Linked DNA regions of Pseudosulfitobacter pseudonitzschiae. The protein of the gene in region 3 interacts with the protein of the main gene of each other region in a pairwise test. Links are inferred from orthologs where the notes say so. Each region holds a gene or a part of one and is shown on either strand. Other genes may lie near its edges.

Region 1 (4,317 bases), 540 kb from region 3 along the record:
ATGCTTATTCGGTGACAGCGTTGTCCACGTCAACCGACACGCCCGGGCCCATAGTGGAGCTAAGCGAAACTTTTTTCATGTAAGTACCTTTGGCACCGGCGGGACGCGCCTTGGCCACGGCACCAACAAAGGCGCGAATGTTTTCAGCCAGCTTGGCCGCGTCGAACGATACCTTGCCAACGCCAGCGTGCACGACGCCCGCTTTTTCGGCTTTGAACTGGACTTCGCCGCCCTTGGCAGCTTTGACCGCGTCCGCCACGTCCATTGTGACCGTACCCACTTTGGGGTTCGGCATCAGGTTGCGGGGACCCAGAACCTTACCCAGACGCCCAACGATCGGCATCATGTCGGGTGTTGCGATGCAGCGATCAAATTCGATCTTGCCACCTTGCACGATTTCCATCAGGTCTTCGGCGCCAACGATGTCGGCTCCGGCTGCCTTGGCTTCGTCGGCTTTCGGGCCACGAGCAAAGACAGCAACGCGCACGTCTTTGCCTGTACCGTTGGGCAGGCCAACCACGCCGCGAACCATCTGGTCAGCGTGACGGGGGTCGACGCCCAGGTTCATCGAAATTTCAACAGTTTCGTCAAACTTGGCTTTGGAGTTGCCTTTGATCAGCGCAACGGCATCCTCAACCGACAGGTTCTCTTTGCCAGCGAATGCTTCACGAGCAGCGGTGGTGCGTTTTCCGTATTTTGCCATCTTACTTCACCTCGATGCCCATAGAGCGGGCAGAGCCCAGGATGATCTGCATCGCCGCTTCGATCGAATTGGCGTTCAGGTCTTTCATCTTCGCTTCGGCGATTTCGCGGATCTGCTTGGTGGTCACAGTACCGACGGTTTCACGGCTGGGCGTTTTTGCACCAGACTTCACCTTGGCCGCTTTTTTCAGGAAATACGACGCCGGGGGCGTCTTGATGTCCATCGTAAAGGACTTATCCTGATAATACGTGATCACGGTCGGGCACGGCGCACCGGGCTCCAGGTCTGCGGTTTTGGCGTTGAACGCCTTGCAGAATTCCATGATGTTGATGCCGCGCTGACCCAGCGCCGGACCGACCGGCGGGGATGGGTTTGCTTGACCGGCGGGCACTTGCAACTTCATAGTGCCGACGAGTTTCTTGGCCATGGGCCTTCTCCTATCTCAACCCCCGCAGGACGCGTCCCTTGGGGCTTTATGTTGTGTGGTCCGGTCCGGATGCCGCGGCACCCTCGCCTCCCACAATTTGCACTCAGGACTGTTTGGTGACCTGAGTGAATTCCAGTTCCACGGGCGTTTCGCGCCCGAAGATCGATACCGTCACCTTGAGGCGCTGCGCATCTTCGTCCACTTCTTCGACCATGCCGTCGAAATCTTCGAACGGACCGTCGTTGACCTTGACGCGCTCGCCCACTTCGAAGTGGATCAGAGTGCGCGGGCTGTCTTCGCCTTCCTGAACGCGGTTCAGGATCTGGTTCACTTCGGCATCGCGCATCGGCATCGGGCGGCCTTGCGGGCCCAGAAAACCGGTGACGCGGTTGATCGAACTGATCAGGTGATACCCGCGGTCGGACATCTCCATGTGGACCAGCACATAACCGGGCATAAAGCGCCGTTCGGTCGTGACTTTCTTGCCGCGGCGCACCTCGATGACCTCTTCGGTCGGCACCAGAACTTCGTCGATTTCACCTTCGAGCTGCTGCTCGACGGCGGTTGTACGAATTTGTTCGGCAATTTTCTTTTCGAAGTTCGAAAGAACGCTGACCGAATACCATCGTTTCGCCATAAGCTCGTCTGCCTCTCTTGGTGCGACACGACAACGTGTCAAATTCTTGATAATTCTCAGACACTTAGCCTGACCAACCTGAACAAAAAATCGGCGCGCAACACGAATCGCCGCACGCCCTCTGTCAGGTCAGGGTTGCCATCTACTCCGACAGTCGCAGAGTTTCAAGGCCTTGATCGGTTTTGTGGGTCATTTGACCGGGATCAACAAAGCACGAAAGGCTCAGCCGAAAAATCCCAAAATCTGCTGCAATCCACCGCGGATCAGAATGTCGACCAGCGCAAAAAACACGGCAACCAGTGCCGCCATGATGAACACCATAACAGTGGTCAGCATCACCTCGCGCCGCGTGGGCCAAACGACCTTGCTGACTTCTGTGCGCACTTGCTGGATAAACTGTAGCGGATTGGTGGTGGCCATAATAGGCTCCTATCGGATTGGTCCGGCCCATGTAACGGGCTGCGACCGTGATTTCAAGGCCCCTTGCGGGGCCGCGGGTTCAAACGGTGGCCTCGCGGTCAGGCAACTGGTCGTGCATCCGCTGCAAACGGGTGGCCATAACGGCATCGTGCCGGTCCTCGGCGTCCAGCAGCGATTGCAGGTCAGGCAAGTACAATCCATCGACCCAGCCATCGGGAAACCGGTCAAGCAAACTGTCCCAGCGACAGGCGAATCTGTCAATGCGTGCTGCCAGCCGCACCCCACGTTCGGGCGCGCGGCCCGTGTACCATTTCAATAAACCAACCGATCCGGACCAGACGCGATCAGCGCCAAAGGCCACAACCATGCCCAACATCACGAACGCGCCCAGCACCAGCGTCAGCACAACCCAAGCAGGCCGTAGCAGCACGATCAACGCAACGGCGGCCCAAACACTCTGACGACGGCTGGGGCGCAAGGCCCGCAAGCGCGCAAACCGCTGCGTGACAACGTCGGGCACTCCCCTGCGCGCGGGCAATGCTTCCTGCGGTGACACGATCCTGTGCGCAAGTGGCCCGCGTGGCGCTTCGGGTGGCAGGGTGACGGCTTCGCCGGATACAAGTTCACGGATCAACGACAGGGTTTCAGGACCAAGTCCCGCTTTGGCAGAATCGGACATAGGAGAACCTTTTGAACAGGATGAACGAACCATGCCGACATAAAGGCGAAATGCGCAGCCACAGCGGCAAGACTGCAGCAGAACAAAGGCGGTATTTCCGATGTATGGACAATGATGGCAGGGGCAGAAGGGTTCGAACCCTCGACCTACGGTTTTGGAGACCGTCGCTCTACCAGCTGAGCTATACCCCTACGCGATCGCTGCGTGATTACGCGGCACGCGGCAGCATTGCAAGTCCGATTTGAGCACAAATGCCAAGGAACGTCACACCCGCATGCGCCAGCGCAGGTTTTACGACCAGCGCGCCTGCAGATGGCGCCCTCTTGGTCAGCATAGCGGGATGGATCAGGGTCAGGTCTGCGCTTGCGCGGATTGCCACCCGCGGCAGCGTCCCTCGGGAACCGCAATGCGCCACGATGTGTTGAGACACCGAACCCAACAAAACAGATCACATGAGGAGATCACCGTGACCATTAACAATCTCAAAGACGTCTATTTCGATCAACTCCAAGACCTGCACAGTGCCTGCAACCAATCGATGGAAGCCACCGCCGATCTGGGCCGTGCCGCAAAAGACAAAGAGCTGAGCAAAGCCTTGATCGCTGGTGTGAATGGCATTTCCGAAGGTCTGGCAACCGAAGCCCGTGCCCACGGCGTCAAAGCCGACATTTCCGACCACGACGCGCGCGATGCGGTGATCATCACCCAGTATCAGCGCATGGTGCACTATGCACTTGCCGGTTACGGCAGTGTCGTCGCCTTTGCCAACCGTCTTGGTCTGGACGAGGACGCAGCCAAGCTGCAAAAACTTCTGGACGATACGTATGATGGCGACCGCCACATGACGAAAATCGCCACCGGCGGCGTTAACAAAGCCGCAGCTTGACCGGTTTCAAAACCGTTCGAAAAGAGGCCAGACATCGCGCTGGCCTCTTTCGTGTCAAACCGCTCAGTATGGCCCACGTGATTTGGCCGTGATCGCCCCTGCCTTGCGCGTGGCCGTAAGCTTCATCATCGGCTCGGCCAACCGCCCTGCTGCACCTGTCCACGCATAGGCCAGAAGACAGGGGTCCAGCTCTCCTGTGGTGATCCGATGTTCGTCGCCAGAACGGTTCAGAATCAACGACCCCGGCGCGTAAACGGCCGTGTCATTTTCAGACCACGCACCCGAAACAGAGATATAGCTTTCCTCGATGTCCTGATGGCTGTGCTGGGGATAGGTGGTGGCGGGCGCGAACAGCACAAAGCCCAAAATCAACCCGTCGGACTGCACCGGCCCCTTCGGGCCCAAAACCTCGCAATAGGCGTATTTCTGCGCCAGCGCCTTGGGTAGCTTGTCATAGCCATATTCCCACGCCAGATCGCCGCGCACTTCGCGCAAAGCCCGCGCCATGCCCTGCATCGCCGACCGCTCACCCAGATCCAGCGCACGGGCGAAATGTGCGGTCACA
Region 2 (4,429 bases), 1.5 Mb from region 3 along the record:
GTCACGGTCTAAAAGGGGTTCCGGGGGCGCTGCCCCCGCGCCTTCGACGCTCCCCCGGGATATTTCCGGCCAAAAGAAGCGGGTGTCAGACCTGTTCGAACTGGGCGCGTTGTTTCGGTGTCCAGCGGACGGTGATGGCAAAGCCGTCTTCGTCCTGCACTTCGTCCACGGCCACACCTTCAGAGAACAGCCATGCGCGTTTTTTACCTTGGGCAAAGCTCAGCCGCAGTTTTTCTTCGCTGACGCGACCCTGAAGCGCGTCCGAGATGATCGACATAAAGCTTTCGACGCCGGTGCCCTTGAGAGCCGAGATGGCGATGATGTCCTGATCGCGGGCAGCACGCGCTTGGGCGGCCTCGGCCTCGGCTTCGGGCAGCAGGTCGATCTTGTTCCAGATCTCGAACATCGGGCGTTCGTTGCCGACGCCAAGCGTGGTCAGGATTTCGCGCACGTCTGCGGCCTGATCTTCTGTTTCAGGGTGCGAGATGTCGCGCACGTGGCAAATGATATCGGCGGCCAGCACCTCTTCGAGAGTGGCGCGGAATGCGGCGACCAGTTCGGTCGGCAGGTCCGAGATAAAGCCCACCGTGTCGGACAGGATGATTTCGGGGCCGTTGTCCAGTTCGACGCGGCGCATGGTCGGGTCGAGTGTGGCAAAGAGCATATCTTCGGCCATCACGTTGGCACCGGTCAGCCGGTTGAACAGTGTGGACTTGCCCGCGTTGGTATAGCCCACCAGTGCCACAATCGGGAACGGCACCTTGGCACGCGCGGCGCGGTGCAGGGTGCGGGTTTTGACGACCTTTTCCAACTGGCGGCGCAAGCGCACCAGTTGCAGGTCGATTGCGCGGCGGTCCGCCTCGATCTGGGTTTCGCCGGGACCACCAACAAAGCCCAGCCCGCCACGCTGGCGTTCGAGGTGGGTCCATGCGCGCACCAGACGGGTGCGTTGATAATTCAGCGCCGCCATCTCGACCTGAAGCACGCCCTCGCGGGTGGCGGCACGGTCGCTGAAAATTTCGAGAATCAGGCCAGTACGGTCAAGCAGTTTGACCCCCCATGCCTTTTCAAGGTTGCGCTGCTGGACAGGGGTGACGGGCCCGTCGACCAGCACCAGTTCAACCTCGTCCGCCTCGAAGCGGGCGCGCAGTTCTTCGATCTTGCCTTTGCCGAACAACATGCCCGCATGCACCTTGGGCAGTGGTACGACCAGATCGCCCACCACCTCCAGATGCGGCAACGCATGGGCCAATGACACAGCTTCGGCCAACGCCAGTTCGGCGCCGCGGCGGTCGCGGTCGGATTTGATGTCGGGGTGCAGCACAAAAGCCCGTGTGAAACGGGGGCCTTCGCTGTCATCCACCTGAAACGAAGGTTTGCTCAAGAGGCGTCTTCGCCCTCGTACAAGCTGATCGGCTGGCTGGGCATGATCGTCGAAATGGCGTGTTTGTACACCAGTTGTGACTGACCATCGCGGCGCAACAGCACGCAGAAGTTGTCAAACCAAGTGATCACGCCTTGCAGTTTCACACCGTTGATCAGGAAAATCGTCACGGGCACCTTTGTTTTGCGCACGTGGTTCAGGAAGGCATCCTGCAAGTTCTGTCTGTCCGAAGCCATGTCGGTTCTTACCTTTTTTCTTGTATTAGGCTTGCGGACCAAGCCATCCCTCATTTGCCCGGAGTATGAAGGCCAAGTGCCCGAGTTTCCAGCCCAAAAACATTATCCCCTGCGAGGCACCGCTGACGGTGCTGCCCAGTGCGTCAACTGCGCCACAGATCAGGGGTCAGCAGAGCAATGATCGCCAGCGTTTCCAGTCGCCCCAGCACCATTGCTGCTGCAAAAACCGACTTTGCCGCCGGTCCCAGTTCTTGCAGGCGGATGGGCGCGTCGCCGGCCCATTCCAGCAGTGGGCCGGTCGTGGACAGGGCGGCCACGGCCATCGTCATCGCGGCCTCGAACTCTACCCCGAGACCCGCCAGAACCGTGGTGACCAGTGCCAGACTCATTGCGAACAGCATGAAAAACACCCATGCGATAAACGCGCCCCCCTTGAGCACCCGACGCCCGACCGTGTTGCCGCTGCTGACCGAATGCGGGTGCACCAGTTTCTCCATCTCGCGCAGACCGGCCTGATAGAGCGCAAAGACACGCAACAACTTGACCCCGCCCGCAGTGGTGGCCACGCCGCCACCGATCAGCGCAAGCCCCATCAGGATCATCCCCGGCGTTGCCAGACCCGACCAGTTTTGCGAGGTTTCCCAATAGGCGCTGGTAAAGCCTGTGGTAGACAAAAAGGACAGAACGGTGAAAACCGCCCCCCATAGCGCCTGCCCTGCAGCCACAAGACTGTTTTGTTCGCCCACGTCGATCGCGCCCAGAAAGTGACGCAGGAACAGGATGAACGGCACGCCCAACACCACCGCAATGCCGATGCGAAACTCGGGGTCTTGCAGCAGACCGCCGCTGTCGGATGTGACCGTGTCAGTGGAAAAGGTCATGCGCGACAGGGCAAACAGCATAAACAGCGCCATCACCATTTCGCCGCCTATGCCCGACCCTGCACCCGATGCCCCGCCCACCGGCGAGATGCCCGAGGTGGCCATCACCGACATCGCGTGGCACAGCGCCACCAGCGACCGGTCACCACCGACAATCAACAAAATCCACAACAGGATCGTCAGACCCGTATAAATCGGCACCAGTGCTTTGAACACTTTGACCAGACGCGCCCGCCCTTCGACATGACGATAGCGCATGTTGCGTTCATCATAGCGGCCCGGCTCGGCGCGGGCTGTCACCTCGAAACCGCCAAGGCTGAGGGGGGCCAGAATGGCGCTGGCTGCAATCCACATCAGCAGCCCGCCCATCCAGCCGACCTGCGCACGCCACAGGTTCAACGTGTCGTTCAGCCGTCCCGGCGTGTCGAACAGAGTGGCGCCAGTGGTGGTGAACGAGCTGACCATTTCGATATAAGCGTTCAGAAACGAGGTGGTGCCCAAACCTTCGTGAAAGGGGACCGCGAGAAAGGCGGGCAGAACGGTGAAAGCGGCAAAAAGGCTCATCAACGGGCCCAGCGTGCCATGGCGCGGCGACCGGCCTGCGTGGGCCAGTGCGATCAGCGCAAACAACAATAGGCCCAGCACGGCGGAATACAGAAACGCCCGCGCCGTGGCCAGTTCACGGATCACCGAACCGTGGATCGCCGGCACCAGCATGAACGCAGAGGCGGCACCGAACATCAGCAAGAACAGCGGCAGCTGCAACATACGGTCCTGAAGGTCGGACGGGCGCATCATGTCAGAAAAAGTCGATGGACACTTGCATCAGCCGCTCGACCTCGGGGACATCCTTGGCCAGGCTGAAAATCGCAATCACGTCGCCTTCGTCGATGCGGGTGGACGACACCGGCCGGATCACTTCACCGCCTTTGCGCACGGCCCCCACCAGCACACCTTCTGGAAATTCGATCTCGCCGATCTTGCGCCCTGCCAGCGGCGAGGTCGACAGCACCTCTGCCTCGATCACCTCGGCTTCGGCGTCACCGATGGAATAGACCGAGCGCACACGCCCGTGGCGGATGTGGCGCAGGATGGATGACACCGTGGTTGCACGCGGGTTGATATAGGCGTCGATCCCCAAGGGGCCCATCATCGGCACCAGCGTAGGGTCGTTGATCAGCGCGATGGCATAGGGGCAGCCTTCGGTTTTGGCGCGCACGGCTGCCAGCATGTTGGTTTTATCGTCGTCCGTTACGGCCAGCATCGCATCGGCACGCGACACGCCTGCCTCGGTCAGCAGGGCGACATCCAGACCATCGCCATTCAGCACGATCGTCCGCTCAAGTGCTTCAGCCGCGCGTTCGGCACATTTGCGATTTTTCTCGATGATCTTGGTGCGCACACGGTGGGTGCGCTTTTCCAGTTCCGCGGCTACGGCAAGACCGACATTGCCACCGCCCACAAGAATGATGCGCTCCTGCTTGGCCAGCTTCTTGCCAAAAATCTCCATCGTGCGGGGCACGTCGTCCACATGGGCAAAGACATAGCAATCGTCACCGACAAAAAGCTGGTCCTTGGCCTCGGGGGTAAACAATGTGCCATCGCGGCGCACCCCCACCACGACTGCGCGCAGGGTCGAGAACAGATCGGTCAACTGGCGCAAAGGCGTGTTCACCACCGGGCATTCTTCCTCGATGGTGATGCCCAGAAGATGCGCCTTGCCGTCCATGAAGCGTTCGGTGTCAAAGGCCGCCGTGGTGTGCAGACGTTGCAACGCCGCTGCGGCGACCTCGCGTTCGGGGCTGATCACCACGTCGATCGGCATGTGATCGCGGCGGTAGAGGTCGGAATAGATCGCATCCAGATAAGACTGCGACCGCAGCCGCGCGATCTTGCGATTGATGCCAAAGACCGAATGGGCCACCTGA
Region 3 (5,981 bases):
CTACACAGCCTTGTTCTTCGGCAGTGGCAAGAAATCTGGTCTTGAGCGGGGTATAAACCAGATCTGTTGCAACAGTGCCGTGTCGCAACCCGTCCAAGGGTATACGCATTTCAGGTTTGCCGATCATCCCCAGTGATGATGTGTTTACCGTCAGCACGGCATCATCCAGCATGTTGCCCGCCTGCACCCAGTCATAGATCTGTACACGGCTGCCAAAGTCAGAGGCCAATCGTTCCGACCGCACGCGGGTGCGGTTGGTCAGCATGATCTCGGGCACGCCTGCGTCCAACAGCGACGCAACGACCGCGCGGGACGCGCCACCGGCACCAATCACAGCTGCGGGACCGGATTGAGGAACCCAGTTTGGCGCACCGGTTTTAAGATTTTCCAGAAACCCGTAACCATCTGTATTATCAGCCTGAATCTTGCCATCCTTGCGAAAGATTATTGTGTTCGCCGCGCCGATCAGCGTCGCGCGGTCGGTCACCAGATCAGCGATCTGTAACACGGCCTCTTTGTGGGGAATGGTGATGTTCACCCCGACAAACCCCATCTGGGGCAGTGTGCGCAACACGTTTTCCAGATCATCTGGCTCGACGTGCATGGGAACGTAATGCCCCTTCAGCCCCAGCGTCTTAAGCCAGTGGCGCTGTAGCTGTGGCGATTTGGAATGAGCAACGGGGGCACCGATTACGCCCGCCAATGGAATCTTTGTCTCGGTCACGCCTTCAAAACTCCTCGGACTGTAAGAAAGGCCAGAAGCTGCAAAAGTGGCATACCCAGCACACTAAAGTAATCCCCTTCGATGCTGGCCATCAGACGCACGCCCTCTTCCTCGATCTTATATCCGCCGACGCTGTGGCGAATACTGTCCCAATTACGGTCAACATAGTCGCGTACGTAGACGTCGGATGCATCACGCATCCGCACACGAACCTGACCGATATGCCGCCAGATAGGTTGCCCATCTTCGCAGATCACCGACGCTGACAACAGACTGTGTGTGTCACCGCGTAGGGCACTCAGTTGGGTAACCGCCTCTTCAGGCGTCTCGGGTTTTGACAACAGGGTGCCGCGATGGTCCAGCACCTGATCACAGCCCAGAACAAATACCCCAGGCACCTTGTCACTGATCTTACGGGCTTTAATCTCGGCCAGACTGTCAGCGATATCGCGCGGCTTTGCCCCTTCGGCCAACATACCCGCTTTAACGCTTTCTTCATCGACCCGTGGTTTCATCACCTCAAAGGGAACACCGGCTTGGGTTAGCATTTGCGCCCGGATAGACGACCCCGAGGCGAGGATGAGAGCCTGTGGCATGTGGATAACCTTGTGTGAAAACCATGTGCAGCGCGTTGGTCCTTTTGTGAGAATTATACGCTTGGGGTTCAATCCCGAATTTCGCCCGGGTTCTGTCAGTCTTCACCTCATTTGTACCCCCATGCATAAGGACAAAATCGAAGGTGTTGATATCTGAGTTCTCTTGAAATTATCCACAGAGTTACACAGGCCTTGAATAAACTCACATTTTATTAATACATTGATATAAATCACAAAATTTTAATACCCTTCATACCACTCCCGAGGTGGATAAACTTTTACGCCTGTGCAAAAACCAGTGCACAGAATGATAATCCACAGGATTCAACGACCCTACTTAATCATCAACCTTTCTTTTCTCTTATATTTATTATTAGTAAGGAGCCGAGCGCAGGAGGCCCCATGTCCGATATTCTGAGCAACTGGTATCCCTACATCAAGGCAATGCACATCATGTCAGTGATTGCGTGGATGGCAGGGCTGTTTTACCTGCCACGGCTGTTTGTCCATCACATCGAGACTGCAGGCCTGCAGGGCCCCAGCCACGATTTGTTCATAATCATGGAAGACAAGCTTCTACGTGTAATCATGAACCCGGCGATGATATCGACTTGGCTTTTTGGTATCTTTTTGGTGATGATACCCGGGATAGTAAATTGGGACATGGTCTGGCCCTGGACCAAAGCGATCGCGGTACTGGCGATGACCGTATTCCACATGTGGTTGGCAGGGCAACGGCGCAAGTTTGTCGCGGGCAAGCGCCTGAAAACTGGTCGCACCTACCGGATGATGAACGAGCTACCAACAGTTCTGATGGTTGTGATTGTGCTGTCTGTGGTGGTGAAGTTCTGAATTCATTGACTCAGACAGCGCATTTGCCTATTTGACATAAAGCACCCCGTTCGGGGACCGCATCAAGCGATATATTTTGATTTAGGACAGCCTGTTTTGTGCCGGCTGCTACGTGTTTGCATGACAACCGAAACAACTGAGATAAACGAATGTCTGACTCTGGCCGAGTTGAAAGCCAATAGCCCCAAAGATCTGCTAGCGATGGCCGAAGAGCTTGAGATCGAGAATGCTTCGACCATGCGCAAAGGCGAGATGATGTTCCAAATCTTGCGTGAACGCGCGGACGAAGGCTGGGACGTGTCTGGTGATGGCGTGTTGGAAGTGCTGCAAGACGGTTTTGGATTTTTGCGCTCGCCCGAGGCGAACTATCTGTCCGGCCCCGATGACATCTATGTCTCGCCCGAAATGATCCGTAAATATTCGCTGCGCACCGGTGATACCATTGATGGTGGAATTCGTGCTCCTGACAATGACGAACGCTATTTTGCGCTGACAGATGTGGCAAACATCAACTTTGAAGACCCTGAAAAGGCGCGTCACAAGATTGCCTTTGACAACCTGACGCCGTTGTACCCCGATGAGCGTCTGACGATGGAAACCGACGAGCCCACGACCAAAGACCGGTCGGCGCGGATCATTGATCTGGTTTCGCCCATTGGTAAAGGTCAGCGTTCGTTGATCGTGGCACCGCCGCGCACAGGTAAAACAGTGCTGTTGCAAAACATCGCCAACAGCATCGAACGCAATCACCCCGAATGCTATCTGATTGTTCTGCTGATTGATGAGCGGCCGGAAGAGGTCACCGACATGCAGCGTTCGGTCAAGGGCGAAGTTATCAGTTCAACCTTTGACGAACCTGCAACGCGTCACGTCGCCGTTTCGGAAATGGTTATTGAAAAGGCCAAGCGTCTGGTCGAACACAAGCGTGACGTTGTTATCCTGTTGGACTCGATCACCCGTCTGGGCCGTGCGTTCAACACCGTCGTGCCGTCGTCGGGCAAGGTTCTGACCGGTGGTGTGGATGCCAACGCGCTGCAACGCCCCAAGCGTTTCTTTGGTGCGGCACGCAACATCGAAGAGGGCGGTAGCCTGACCATCATCGCCACTGCTCTGATCGATACCGGCAGCCGGATGGACGAGGTGATCTTTGAAGAATTCAAAGGTACGGGTAACTCGGAAATCGTGCTGGATCGCAAGATTGCAGACAAACGCGTGTTCCCGGCCATTGACATCTTGAAATCCGGGACGCGAAAAGAAGAACTGCTGGTGGATAAGATTGACCTGGCAAAAACCTTTGTTCTGCGCCGTATTCTGAACCCGATGGGTACGACGGATGCAATCGAGTTCCTGATTTCCAAGTTGAAGCAGACCAAGACCAACTCGGATTTCTTCGATTCCATGAACACCTGACCCTTGGGGGCGTGACTGATGGATACGATTTTCGCCCTTGCAACTGCACAGGGCCGCGCGGGCGTGGCCGTGGTGCGTGTGTCGGGTCCATTGGCGCACCGTGTTGGCGCGCAGTTGTGCGGTGACATTCCCGACGCAGGAAGCTTTGCCGTGCGTGCGGTGCGCGCGGATAGTGAATTACTGGACCGTGCTCTGGTTCTGACTTTTGCAGCCCCGCACAGCTTCACGGGCGAGGACGTGATAGAATTCCATTTGCATGGCAGTATTGCGATCATCCAAAGGGTGCTGACTGTTCTGGGTCAGTTCGATGGCGCAAGATTGGCCGAACCGGGCGAGTTTACCCGCCGCGCTCTTGAAAACGGAAAGATGGACTTGGCTCAAGTCGAGGGTTTGGCAGATCTGATAGATGCCGAAACCGAATTTCAGCGGGCACAGGCGATGCAAACCGTTGAGGGCGCATTGAGCAAGGTCGTCGAAGACTGGCGTAGGCGGCTGATTCACGCGGCGTCTCTTTTAGAGGTCACAATAGATTTTGCCGATGAAGACGTGCCAGTGGATGTGGCCCCCGAGGTGTCCGATCTGCTTGCGGATGTGATCGCGCAAGCCTCGGATGAGGTATCGCGGTCGTATGTGTCCGAGCGTGTTCGCGTCGGGTTTGAAGTGGCGATTGTTGGTCTTCCGAATGTGGGAAAATCTACACTTCTCAATGCGTTAGCGGGGCGTGACGCTGCAATTACCTCAGAATTTGCGGGCACAACGCGTGATGTCATCGAAGTGCGGATGGATCTGGATGGTTTGCCGGTAACGTTTCTGGATACGGCTGGTTTGCGGGACAGCGACGATCATGTGGAATCTATCGGGATCAAGCGGGCAATATCGCGTGCAAAGAAAGCTGACTTGCGTGTGTTCCTGACCGATGATGCGTCAGAGTTGCCCTTGGAACCTTTACCCCAAGATTTAGTGATCGCGCCAAAGGCGGATTTACGAACTGACGGGACCGGAGTTTCTGGTGTCACGGGCGCAGGTTTGACTGATCTAGTACAAGCCGTTAAGGCCGTATTTTCAGGAATGGTTGCGCATGTTGGCCTGACATCGCGTGCCAGACATCGTACATCGCTGCAATCCGCCGTCGAAGCGTTGGAACAAGCGTCGTTGCTCGTCAAGCAGGGGCCAGAGGTTTATGATCTGGCAGCGGAAGAATTGCGCACTGCGATTCGAAGCCTCGAGTTCCTAGTTGGACGAATCGATGTAGAAAATTTGCTGGATGAAATCTTTTCCAGTTTTTGCTTGGGTAAGTGACAGGAGTGTTTCACGTGAAACATTTTGACGTTTTGGTAATCGGAGGTGGCCATGCGGGAGCAGAGGCTGCCCACGCGGCTGCGCGGATGGGTGCCAACACGGCGCTGGTCACCATGACGCTGTCTGGCATTGGTGTTATGTCCTGCAATCCAGCGATCGGCGGTTTGGGAAAAGGGCACCTTGTTCGCGAAATCGACGCAATGGATGGCGTGATGGGAAAAGTTGCAGATAAGGCTGGAATTCAGTTCCGTCTGCTGAACCGGCGTAAGGGGCCTGCGGTTCAAGGCCCACGTGCGCAGGCAGACCGTGAGATTTATCAACGAGAAATGCTGGCTGTCATTCAATCGCAGCTCAATCTAACAGTGATCGAAGGTGAAGTTGTCGACCTGAAAATGGTGGGGCAGCGCGCAACCGGAGTTGAACTGGCAGATGGAACACAGATTCACAGCAGCACAGTTGTCCTAACCACGGGGACGTTCCTTCGGGGGATCATACATATTGGCGAAGAAAAACGTTCTGGCGGTCGCATGGGCGATAAGGCGTCGGTACGTCTGGCGGAGCGGATTGACGCGTTCGGCTTGCCCCTTGGTCGGCTTAAAACCGGAACGCCGCCCCGTTTGGATACACGCACAATCAATTGGTCCATTCTGGACGAGCAGCAGGGGGACGAAGACCCTGCGTTTTTCTCTTTTGAAACAGCGCAGTTGTCGGCGAAACAGGTTGCTTGCGGAATTACCCATACCAACGAACGCACCCATGAGATTATCACGAAGAACCTCAAGCGTTCGGCGATGTATGGCGGTCATATAGACGGGAAGGGCCCGCGCTATTGTCCGTCGATCGAAGACAAAGTCGTGCGTTTTGCTGATAAAACGTCACATCAAGTGTTTCTTGAACCTGAAAGCTTGTCTGGAAACACGGTTTACCCAAACGGTATATCGACATCTCTGCCCGTAGATGTGCAAAAGGACTATATCCACTCCATTGTCGGGCTAGAGGACGCGGTGATCCTGCAACCGGGATATGCGATTGAATACGACTATGTCGATCCGCGCGCATTGGACGCGTCGCTGCAGCTTCGCGCGACAACGCATCTTTTC

The links. Proteins that work in one complex are often made in the same cells at the same time.
Region 1: the proteins of rho (region 3) and nusG interact in binary tests that used the Escherichia coli proteins (3 or more experiments, as listed by UniProt). The link is inferred for Pseudosulfitobacter pseudonitzschiae from one-to-one orthologs.
Region 2: the proteins of rho (region 3) and hfq interact in binary tests that used the Escherichia coli proteins (3 or more experiments, as listed by UniProt). The link is inferred for Pseudosulfitobacter pseudonitzschiae from one-to-one orthologs.

The regions. Positions count from the first base shown.
Region 1 is NZ_CP022415.1:2,655,711-2,660,027, forward strand. Bases 1-2,821 are described here. They hold nusG (transcription termination/antitermination protein NusG), read right to left. Parts: upstream 1,768-2,821; coding sequence 1,234-1,767; downstream 1-1,233. Other genes in these bases: rplA (50S ribosomal protein L1), read right to left, coding at 5-703; rplK (50S ribosomal protein L11), read right to left, coding at 705-1,130; secE (preprotein translocase subunit SecE), read right to left, coding at 1,990-2,187; SULPSESMR1_RS13010 (hypothetical protein), read right to left, coding at 2,267-2,821. Outside these bases: more of SULPSESMR1_RS13010, read right to left, coding at 2,822-2,866; SULPSESMR1_RS13020 (DUF892 family protein), read left to right, coding at 3,333-3,752; SULPSESMR1_RS13025 (dimethylsulfonioproprionate lyase family protein), read right to left, coding at 3,816-4,317. UniProt on the Escherichia coli protein: Part of the processive rRNA transcription and antitermination complex (rrnTAC). The complex forms an RNA-chaperone ring around the RNA exit tunnel of RNA polymerase (RNAP).
Region 2 is NZ_CP022415.1:1,657,818-1,662,246, forward strand. The notes cover bases 1-2,933. They hold hfq (RNA chaperone Hfq), read right to left. Parts: upstream 1,621-2,933; coding sequence 1,381-1,620; downstream 1-1,380. Other genes in these bases: SULPSESMR1_RS08045 (rRNA large subunit pseudouridine synthase E), read left to right, coding at 1-12; hflX (GTPase HflX), read right to left, coding at 86-1,384; SULPSESMR1_RS08060 (TrkH family potassium uptake protein), read right to left, coding at 1,764-2,933. In the rest of the region: more of SULPSESMR1_RS08060, read right to left, coding at 2,934-3,299; Trk system potassium transporter TrkA, read right to left, coding at 3,301-4,429. UniProt on the Escherichia coli protein: RNA chaperone that binds small regulatory RNA (sRNAs) and mRNAs to facilitate mRNA translational regulation in response to envelope stress, environmental stress and changes in metabolite concentrations.
Region 3 is NZ_CP022415.1:3,194,081-3,200,061, reverse strand. Bases 1,449-4,437 are described here. They hold rho (transcription termination factor Rho), read left to right. Parts: upstream 1,449-2,292; coding sequence 2,293-3,582; downstream 3,583-4,437. Other genes in these bases: mnmE (tRNA uridine-5-carboxymethylaminomethyl(34) synthesis GTPase MnmE), read left to right, coding at 3,601-4,437; SULPSESMR1_RS15740 (CopD family protein), read left to right, coding at 1,723-2,172. In the rest of the region: SULPSESMR1_RS15750 (shikimate dehydrogenase), read right to left, coding at 1-724; SULPSESMR1_RS15745 (Maf family protein), read right to left, coding at 721-1,320; more of mnmE, read left to right, coding at 4,438-4,881; tRNA uridine-5-carboxymethylaminomethyl(34) synthesis enzyme MnmG, read left to right, coding at 4,896-5,981. UniProt on the Escherichia coli protein: Facilitates transcription termination by a mechanism that involves Rho binding to the nascent RNA, activation of Rho's RNA-dependent ATPase activity, and release of the mRNA from the DNA template.